Regions from separate parts of the Desulfuribacillus alkaliarsenatis genome, predicted to be linked through region 4. Evidence: riboswitches for the same ligand, from Rfam matches in the RefSeq annotation. Region 4 holds a riboswitch; each other region holds the start of a gene.
What was found. Region 4 has a riboswitch for cyclic di-GMP ahead of BHF68_RS01185 (GspE/PulE family protein). Riboswitches for the same ligand answer to the same signal wherever they lie in the genome.

Region 1 (2,206 bases), on a different contig from region 4:
CTTATTAACGAAAAAGACTGATTAATTCAATCTATCTTATTGTAAATGATTTATCTTCTTGGCCAGGCTTCCATTCAATTTCTATTTCAAACTTGTGCCGTTCACCTTTGCTTTCATACTTAAGCTCTAGCTTTGTGTTGCCTTCAGGTCTGATATCAAACTGCTCGCCTGCTTGTTCAATTTGAAATGAACCTTGTGTGTCAAGCTTGTCAGCAACAACTCTGAGGAAATCCGCAATTTCATTGACTGTTCTACGTTCTTCACTCTTAAAGTGCACAACCGTTCTTGGCTTCTGGTCCATAACCATAGCAAACACTCCTTTTAAAATAGTAATTTCAAGCTTTTTATTATATGCTTTTGTTACTCTTTTAGTACTTATATTCTACCATCTCAACACTGTCATTGTCCAAGCTTTTACCCAACTTCACACAATGAAAGCGTTATTATTTTAAGATTTTGTTAACACGTGAAAGCAATACATCAGAAGTAAATGGTTTACTTATAAAGTCATTCACTTTATAGCGTACCGCAAGCTCTACTACGTCCTTCGAAGGCTTCCCTGTAATTAAAAGAACAGGGATTTTTTCCGTAATTGGGTTGAAGCGAATGTTCTCCAATGCTGTCAGCCCGCTCATACCAGGCATATGTAAGTCTGTAATAATCAGAGCATACTCATTGAAGTCCTTTGTCACATTAAAAAACACCTCAGCGTCGTTAAATTCTTCCACTTGATATTGCTCTTGCTCTAGAATCTGCCTTGCATAAACACGAAATGTTTTACTGTCATCAATTAATGCAATTTTTCTCACGAAACCTATCCCCTATCCATTCTATATGCACACAAAAAACCGACCATAAGTATGGTCGGTTGCGCTACTCGCTCATAATCATCTAAAGCGCCCAAATAATAGATGACTCTTCTTTGCTTCCAATACAGTATATAGTTTTTTCTCTAGTCAAGTTTTATTAAATTATACTATATGAAATACAAATTTTGCAATTTATAATTTAAAACTTTTGCTCAGTTCTTGTAAGTCTTCTGCCATATCGTTCAACTGCTCTGCTGCGTTTACAACCGTTTTCATAATAACCAACTGCTCTTCAGCCATTTTTGTAATGTCTTGAGTTCTATCAGTTGTAGCACTTGATGTACTAGCCAGTTCTTGTACTGAAGCAGTTACTTCTTCCGAGCTAGCAGACATTTGTTCCGCGATAGCAGATAAGTCCTCAACCTGGGAAGCAACACCTTCTACAGAGGTTACAATCTCCGAGAATATATTAGTTACTTCTTCAAAAACTTTTATTCCTTTCTCAACTTCTTGCTTACTGCCCTCCATAGAAGCGGAAGCCTGTATTGTTTTGTTCTGAATTTGTTGTATTATTTGATATATCTTACCAGTAGATTTCGATGTTTGATCAGCTAACTTACGTATTTCATCAGCTACCACAGCAAAACCCTTGCCTGCTTCTCCTGCCCTAGCGGCTTCAATAGCAGCGTTCAGTGCTAAAAGATTAGTCTGCTCAGAAATCTCTGATATGATATTGGCTATCCCGCCAATCTCCTCTGAGTCTGTTTTCAATTCGTTGATAATATGCGATGTTTCCGTTACACCATCTCTAATCATTGATATACTTTCAATACTGCTTTTCATCGAACTATTTCCTTCTTGCGCCTTAATACGCATCTCGTTAGATGATTCTGCAACTAGCGTTGATGTTTCAGCCACCCTACCTATCCCTACAGCCATTTCTTCCATAGCAACAGATGTCTCTTTAGCGCTAGTTAACTGCGTTTCAGCGCTACGAGCCACATCATGAATCGCATCTGATGTCATATCGGAGGCTTTAATTGATTGTTGTGAATTCACCTTCAATACATTTGCAGCTTCTCGCAAATCATTGTTCTTTGTTTGTAAGGATTTTACCAGTTCACGAATTTTTTCACTCATAGTGTTAAATGCATCACCTAATGTGTTTAACTCATAACTTGAATTGATATTAACTGGCTCAAATCGCAAATCACTGTTCGACATTTTCTGTGACACTTCTGTAAGTGTCTTTATAGGAGCTAATTGTTTCTTAATACTAATTGTTAAAATAATAACAGTAAGAATGATAATAAGACTGGAAATAGCTAAATTAATGTACAAGTCTCTGCTCATTTCAGACAATAACTGTTGATTGTCGTTTGTCTGTAGTAATACCC
Region 2 (2,206 bases), on a different contig from region 4:
AAGTAACAGTAGACCAAGATTTATGTATTAGCTGCGGTGCATGCATAGACATATGTTCTGAGGTATTTGATTGGAACGACGATGGTAAAGCAGAAGCTAAAACTGACTCAGTATCTTCTGAATTGGAAGATAGTGTTAGAGAAGCATCAGAGTCCTGTCCAACAGATGCAATACCTATAAGCTAAAAGAGATCTTATGATCTCTTTTTTTGTGTTAATAAATAATGTAAAATAATAAAAAACAACCTATATATTGGAGGAGAATAAGTTATGCTAGATAAAGATAATACTGTTTTAGTAGTAGTTGATGTACAGGGTAAGCTAGCACAATCAATGTTTGACAAGGAAAACCTATTTATTAACTTACAAAAGCTTATCAAAGGTGCACAGATTTTGGAAATACCAATCATAGTAGTAGAACAATATCCAGAAGGGTTAGGCGCTACGGTTGATGAAGTTAAAGGATTATTTGCAGATTGGCAGCCTATAGAAAAACATTGCTACAGCTGTTGCGAGAACGAAGATTTTATTAATAGGCTATTAGCAGTTAATAAGAATCAAGTGTTATTGGCTGGTATAGAGACACACATTTGTATATATCAAACGGCAGTTGACTTATTAAGTAAAAACTTTGATGTTGAAGTTGTTATCGATGCTGTATCTTCAAGAACTGAAGCCAATAAAAATGCTGGTATTGAAAAAATCGTTTCACTAGGAGCAAGCTTTACCACTGTTGAAATGGCATTGTTCGAACTTTTAAAAGTGTCTAAAGGAGATAAGTTTAAAGAACTGCTAAAGGTTATTAAGTAATAACAAGGAGCATTTGCGACTAAATTCCTAGCTAATAATTAATGCGGGACCTTTAGGGTAGGTAGTTTACTGGGTACATAGAACTATGGAATCTTTTTGGAACAATTACAAAAACAGAAATATATGGAATATAACACTCTATTGATACCATATTACTACGACTATAGAATTGCGCGTTCAAAAAGCATAGTTCTATAGTCTTTTTATATGGCTTTTATAACTTGTCTTTATTGTGACAATAGCAGTTATTTATCAAGTATTAAAATGAAAACAAAGGTGGATGGTATATCTAAATAGCGCTTCGTATAATAAGAGTATAAAAAGGTTCGGACGATAAACATCGCTGAATCTCGATAAAGGCAAAGCTGATGAAAATCAGTGACGCAAAGCTACAGGGGCTACAATGCATACGTGCATTATGCCAGCCAGCTACCGAAAGATTAGGGTGTTTTTTTCAATTGCAGTATCCCTACTTTCGGAAGAAGGCAGGGATCATTTTATTTTTCAGAAGGAGGAGGGATATTGGCGTTAGTCAATCAAACCACAGGTGTCACGATAGCCGATGATGTACAGATGGCAACAAGCTTCTGGTCAAGGTTAAAGGGTTTAATGTTTACAGCTAGACTTCAAGAAGGTAATGCTTTATATCTTTCCCCCTGCCGATCGATACATACCTTCTTCATGAGATATCCAATAGATGTAGTTTATCTGGATGAAAAACAACAGGTAATAGCTGTACAGCATGAATTAAAACCTAACACAATTGGAAGTATTCACAAGCATACTAGAGACATCATAGAGCTTCCAGTAGGAGTCATTAACAAGAAAAAAGTTGATATTGGTCAGATATTAAAATTACAAACTAAAAAATAAAAATTGGAGGTTGTTAATATGTTAAACAAATTTAAAGGATTATTAATTGAAGAAGAAGGTCAAGGGATGACGGAGTATGGTTTAGTTCTAGGTTTAATCGCAGTAGCAGTAGTAGGAGCATTGGCATTATTAAGAGAGCAAATCATTGAAATGTATGATGGAGTAGTTAATATTGTTACCAACCGTGAAAATACTCCTTAATAAATGTAAATTAGAAATTTAACTTTTAGAAATGGCCTTACGTACGTTTGCGTAAGGCCATTTCTAAAAAAGAGAGTGAGGTATCTGACAATGTGGTTAAATGCAGTACTTATAATTACATTAGTAATTTGTGTAGTGACAGATATTCGTAGTCGCAAAATATATAATAAAGTTCTCCTTCCAGCACTGATTATTACACTTATTATCCACATTGTTATGACAGGCTGGGAAGGATTAACTTTTGCACTAATGGGCTTATTTACAGGACTACTAATACTTATAATACCATATATGATGGGCGGCATAGGTGCAGGTGATGTCAA
Region 3 (2,206 bases), on a different contig from region 4:
AAAACTAAAAATATAATCGGATTAGAAGCGTTGGTTAGGTGGAATCATCCAAGGTTAAAGTTTGTGTCCCCTGCGGATTTTATACCATTAGCTGAAGAGACAGGTTTAATTGTGCAGATTGGTGAGTGGGTGCTAAAGACAGCGTGCAAGACAATGAAAAAGTTATTAGAGACAAACTTTCCAGCGACTAATATGGCGGTTAATATATCTGTAAAACAATTTACGCATCAAGGCTTTATAGAGACGGTAGAACAGGCATTACAGGAGGCTAATTTAGAGCCGCGCTATTTGGATTTAGAGGTTACAGAGAGCTTGGCCATGAATGATGTAGAGTGGGTGGCTGAGACGTTGCATGTTCTCAGGAGAATAGGTGTAACGATTTCGATTGATGATTTTGGTACTGGTTACTCTTCTTTGAACAATTTTAGAAGCCTTCCGATTAACAAGCTAAAGATAGATAAATCATTCGTAAATAGGGTCACCTTTGACCAAAAGGATGATGCTATTGTTAAATCTGTGATAAATCTTGCCCATAGCTTAAACCTTACGGTGATTGCTGAAGGTGTAGAGACTTTAGATCAGTTTGAATTACTTCGTAATTATCGCTGTGATGCATTTCAAGGATATTTATTTAGTAAGCCCGTTCCAGAGGGGAAGTTAAATTCATTGCTAATGTCACTAAAATAGTTAGCAATAGAAGGAAAATTGTTAAAAAGCAGAAAAATGTAGAAATTTATTGCAAAAATATATTGAAGTTAATAGATAGGTGATGTAGTATACTAGTTGGGAAATTAAACGTAGGTAATTGGTCGTATTTGTCGCTAAGCACAATAATATAAAATGTTCAGAAAATAGCAAACTGACTGAAAGGTCAGGACGCAAAGCTATGGGTCTAAGTCTATGTAATATAGATATGATAGCCAAGTTGCCTAACATTCTAAGAAATGGGGGTAGCTATTTATAGCTGCCCTATTCTGTTTTTCTGGATATTGGTAATAAGTTTACTTTGTTTGACAAAATAAGCCAAATAATAAGTGCGTAATGATCTAATATTTCCAAATAGAAGTATGTGTTAATGAAATAGTTGGAGATGAGGAGGAGTGTAATGAAAAGGACTACGTTTGTAATTATAGCAAGTTTTATGGTTCTAGCAGTTGTATATCCGGTGTATGGACAAGCTGATGAACAAATTAGAGTTTCTGGAGCAAGTACGATGTTTCCGTTTGTTGCAGAAATATTGGAGCTACACAAAGAAATACATGGTGTGGAATTTGAGATTGCTGCTGGTGGAAGTGGAACAGGGATTAATAATACTATCTCTGGAGCATCGGATATAGGAATGGCTTCAAGGTCAATAAGTGATAGTGAGAAGCTGCAAGTAGAAGATTTATTAGTTGGATTAGATACAATTGTCTTCGTTGTTAACGAAAGGAATCCAATTAATGAAATTTCACAAGCTCAATTAAAGGAAATGTATAGTCAAGAAAACGTAACCTGGGAGCGTTTTGGTTGGACTAATACACCTATTGTATTAGTATCTAAGGAGATAGGTAGAGCTACACTTGATCTGTTCGAAGATTTTGCAGGAATAAAAAGCCCATACAGGGAGCAACAAGAAACGCCTAAAATTTTAGAAAGTGCCATAGAAGTAGGGGCTAACCTTGAGGTTGCGACTATAGTAGGAGGAATTCCAAATGCTATAGGTTACTTATCTTTAGGGACTGCTGTAGAGTTGCAAGAACGCGGTATGCCAATCAAGATATTACGCTTAGAAGGCGTAGAAGCTACGACTGATAATATCGTAAATGGAAGTTATCCTATCTTAAGGGAATTGAATGTGGTTTATCGTGCAGATAATGAAGCCAAGGTCCAATCACTATTAGAGCTATTACTTAGTGACCAAGGGCAGGAAATTATTGAAAAACACTCATTCATTCCAGTGAATTAAGGAGGGCATCATGAAAATATCTATTGGTAGAAAAATCATTATTCCCTTTGCAGTTCTTGGGATATTCACTGTAATCGCGCTGATTGGGAGCTTTGTTCATCAAAACAGTACGATGTCGTCGTTGTTAGAATTAGAGCATAATGTAGCATATATAGAAAGCCAATCAAAAGAAATAGTAAGTGATATTAAAAGTGGTATTTTAACTAATGACGATGAATATGCGATTTTGGCTGCTCAAAAATCATTAGCGGTGTTTGA
Region 4 (2,206 bases):
TACGATCAAGTACATACTCGACTGGGTCTTCGACCGTTACGATATTTTTTTGATTGTCATTAATTTCATTCAAGGCTGCGTACAGTGTGGTTGTTTTACCACTACCAGTTGGACCTGTTATTAATATTACGCCATAGGTTTGCTTTAACGTTTCTCTAAATCGTTCTTCCACCTGCTGATTCATGCCTAGTTCATATACAGAAAACAACACATTAGTCTTATCTAATAAACGTATAACTACCTTTTCTCCAAAAATTGTTGGTAGTGTTGAAATACGTAGGTCAACGTTGTTGTTACCTGACTTAATTTGTATACGTCCATCCTGGGGTACACGCTTCTCGGAGATATCCATATCTGCCATAATCTTAATCCTAGATACCAGCGATGGATGTGTTTGCTTGGGTAATTCCATCATATCTTGGAGGATACCATCAATCCTATAACGTACACGTAGTAGTCTTTCTGCAGGCTCTATGTGAATATCTGAAGCCTTTTCTTTAATCGATTGTTGGATAATAGCATTTACTGCCTTAGTAATCGGTGCTTCATCTGTAGCGTTTGCTAGCTCATCAAGGTTAATCGTATCAGTGATGCTATCATCTTGCTTCTGCATTTCTTTAAGCTGTCCACCAAAGGCTTGACGTACTGAATCTGTCAGACCAAAGTATCTAGAAATTACTCTATCGAGCTCATGCTCAGTAGCAATCACAGGCTCCACCTCATAGCCCGTAGCCATTTTCACATCATCAAAGGCTACTAAGTTTAATGGATCTGCCATTGCTAAACGTAAAGTATTATCGCGCTTTTCAATTGGAATAATTTTATGCCTTCTTGCTAAATCTCCATCAATTAGCTTAACAATTTTCGGGTCTAATCGTAGCTTGTGCAGGGCAATCTGTGGAATACCCAACTGAAACTCTAGCACTTCGTTTATACTCTGCTGGGTAATAAAACCAAGCTGAATTAGCGCCTCCCCTAAGCGTACTCCCATTTCCTTTTGAACTCTCAAGGCTTCCTGAAGCTGTGATTCCGTTATTAGATTAGATTCTACAAGTAAATCTCCTAGACGTTTTTTCCCAGGTTTAGCCATGTTGTACCTCCGCAAATATTAATTATCTATGCTAATTATAAACCGTTATCTGCTTTATTGTCATTCAATAATTATATATAAAAAAGACCCCATGACAAAAATCATGTGGGTCGGTTTCACTACTAGCTCCTTCTAACCCAAGTGACCATAATAGAGGTTAGATGTCATAACTCCCATATTTATATGTATTCTACAAAAAAGTGATAATTCCTTTAAATTATTATAAAAAATTAGGTATTAAGGCTTCCAAACTTTTGTAGAGTTCGGTCCTTTTGTACTACCTATTGCTTGTCGTACCTTTTCCACCATTTATGTTATTTGCATTTCTATGTCGTTCTCCAATTTCTATAATTCTAGGAACTGAATCGTAGGAATTACTAGTAATCAGCTCTTGTTGTGGCTGGTTGTTAGAATCCCATACCCTATACAAATCGATTGTATATCCCACTTCCCCAGCTCCGACTACATGCTCACTCAAAGGACTTAATGCTGTATTTAAGTAATACTCAACTTCAGGCTGAATAGTTCGTTTGTTTCTCGTTTCTAATGAGTAGTTGATATAATCTGTCTGATTGCCGAACACCTGAACTTCAACCTTATTATCGAGAATTTTCAAACTGACATACATGTTTCTTCTTTTAGAGTTTGTCAGTTTTAAATCTTCTGATTTCTTAACTACGGACGCATCATACCCTAGTGGCGCATATGGAACTGGACGACTGTTATTATGATGCTCCATAATGTCTAGTCCTGCCTTAAGCGCAGCAACATAGAGGGTAGTAGCAACCTGTGACACACCACCACCGTAGCCCTCTGAGCTTGAATCATTTTCCACTCCTGGTGCAATCGTGTATCCATTGTTAGCAGTATATGGACTAGCTAGCTCATTAAAAGAAAAGGCCGCCTGTGGTGAGATTACAAAATGTTCTATACGCTCGACTGAACGCATCATGTTATGAAGCTGGTTCCTATCTGTCGTATCAATTACTGTCGTATAGGTAGCAAAATGGCGATTAACGTCATGCAACTCCCTTGCTGACACCCTAGGCATCACCTCATTTAAAGCTACCTGAAAGTAATCTGCTGGAAATGCGTAAGCGATAGCGTTCTGAATCT

Region 1: another riboswitch for cyclic di-GMP. It lies ahead of BHF68_RS10145 (response regulator); the one in region 4 lies ahead of BHF68_RS01185 (GspE/PulE family protein).
Region 2: another riboswitch for cyclic di-GMP. It lies ahead of BHF68_RS10945 (DUF192 domain-containing protein); the one in region 4 lies ahead of BHF68_RS01185 (GspE/PulE family protein).
Region 3: another riboswitch for cyclic di-GMP. It lies ahead of BHF68_RS03985 (phosphate ABC transporter substrate-binding protein); the one in region 4 lies ahead of BHF68_RS01185 (GspE/PulE family protein).

The regions. Positions count from the first base shown of each region.
Region 1 is NZ_MIJE01000031.1:85,978-88,183, forward strand. Features, by position in the region: gene BHF68_RS10140 (amphi-Trp domain-containing protein) at 32-307, opposite strand; gene BHF68_RS10145 (response regulator) at 444-809, opposite strand; cyclic di-GMP riboswitch class II at 854-939, opposite strand; gene BHF68_RS10150 (methyl-accepting chemotaxis protein) at 1,002-2,206, opposite strand, start outside.
Region 2 is NZ_MIJE01000032.1:39,096-41,301, reverse strand. Features, by position in the region: gene BHF68_RS10955 (ferredoxin) at 1-185, shown strand, start outside; gene BHF68_RS10950 (hydrolase) at 270-809, shown strand; cyclic di-GMP riboswitch class I at 1,158-1,246, shown strand; gene BHF68_RS10945 (DUF192 domain-containing protein) at 1,332-1,682, shown strand; gene BHF68_RS10940 (Flp family type IVb pilin) at 1,701-1,883, shown strand; gene BHF68_RS10935 (A24 family peptidase) at 1,974-2,206, shown strand, end outside.
Region 3 is NZ_MIJE01000002.1:70,870-73,075, reverse strand. Features, by position in the region: gene BHF68_RS03990 (sensor domain-containing protein) at 1-687, shown strand, start outside; cyclic di-GMP riboswitch class I at 844-933, shown strand; gene BHF68_RS03985 (phosphate ABC transporter substrate-binding protein) at 1,106-1,948, shown strand; gene BHF68_RS03980 (methyl-accepting chemotaxis protein) at 1,959-2,206, shown strand, end outside.
Region 4 is NZ_MIJE01000001.1:245,120-247,325, reverse strand. Features, by position in the region: gene BHF68_RS01185 (GspE/PulE family protein) at 1-1,090, opposite strand, end outside; cyclic di-GMP riboswitch class II at 1,190-1,273, opposite strand; gene BHF68_RS01180 (VanW family protein) at 1,368-2,206, opposite strand, start outside.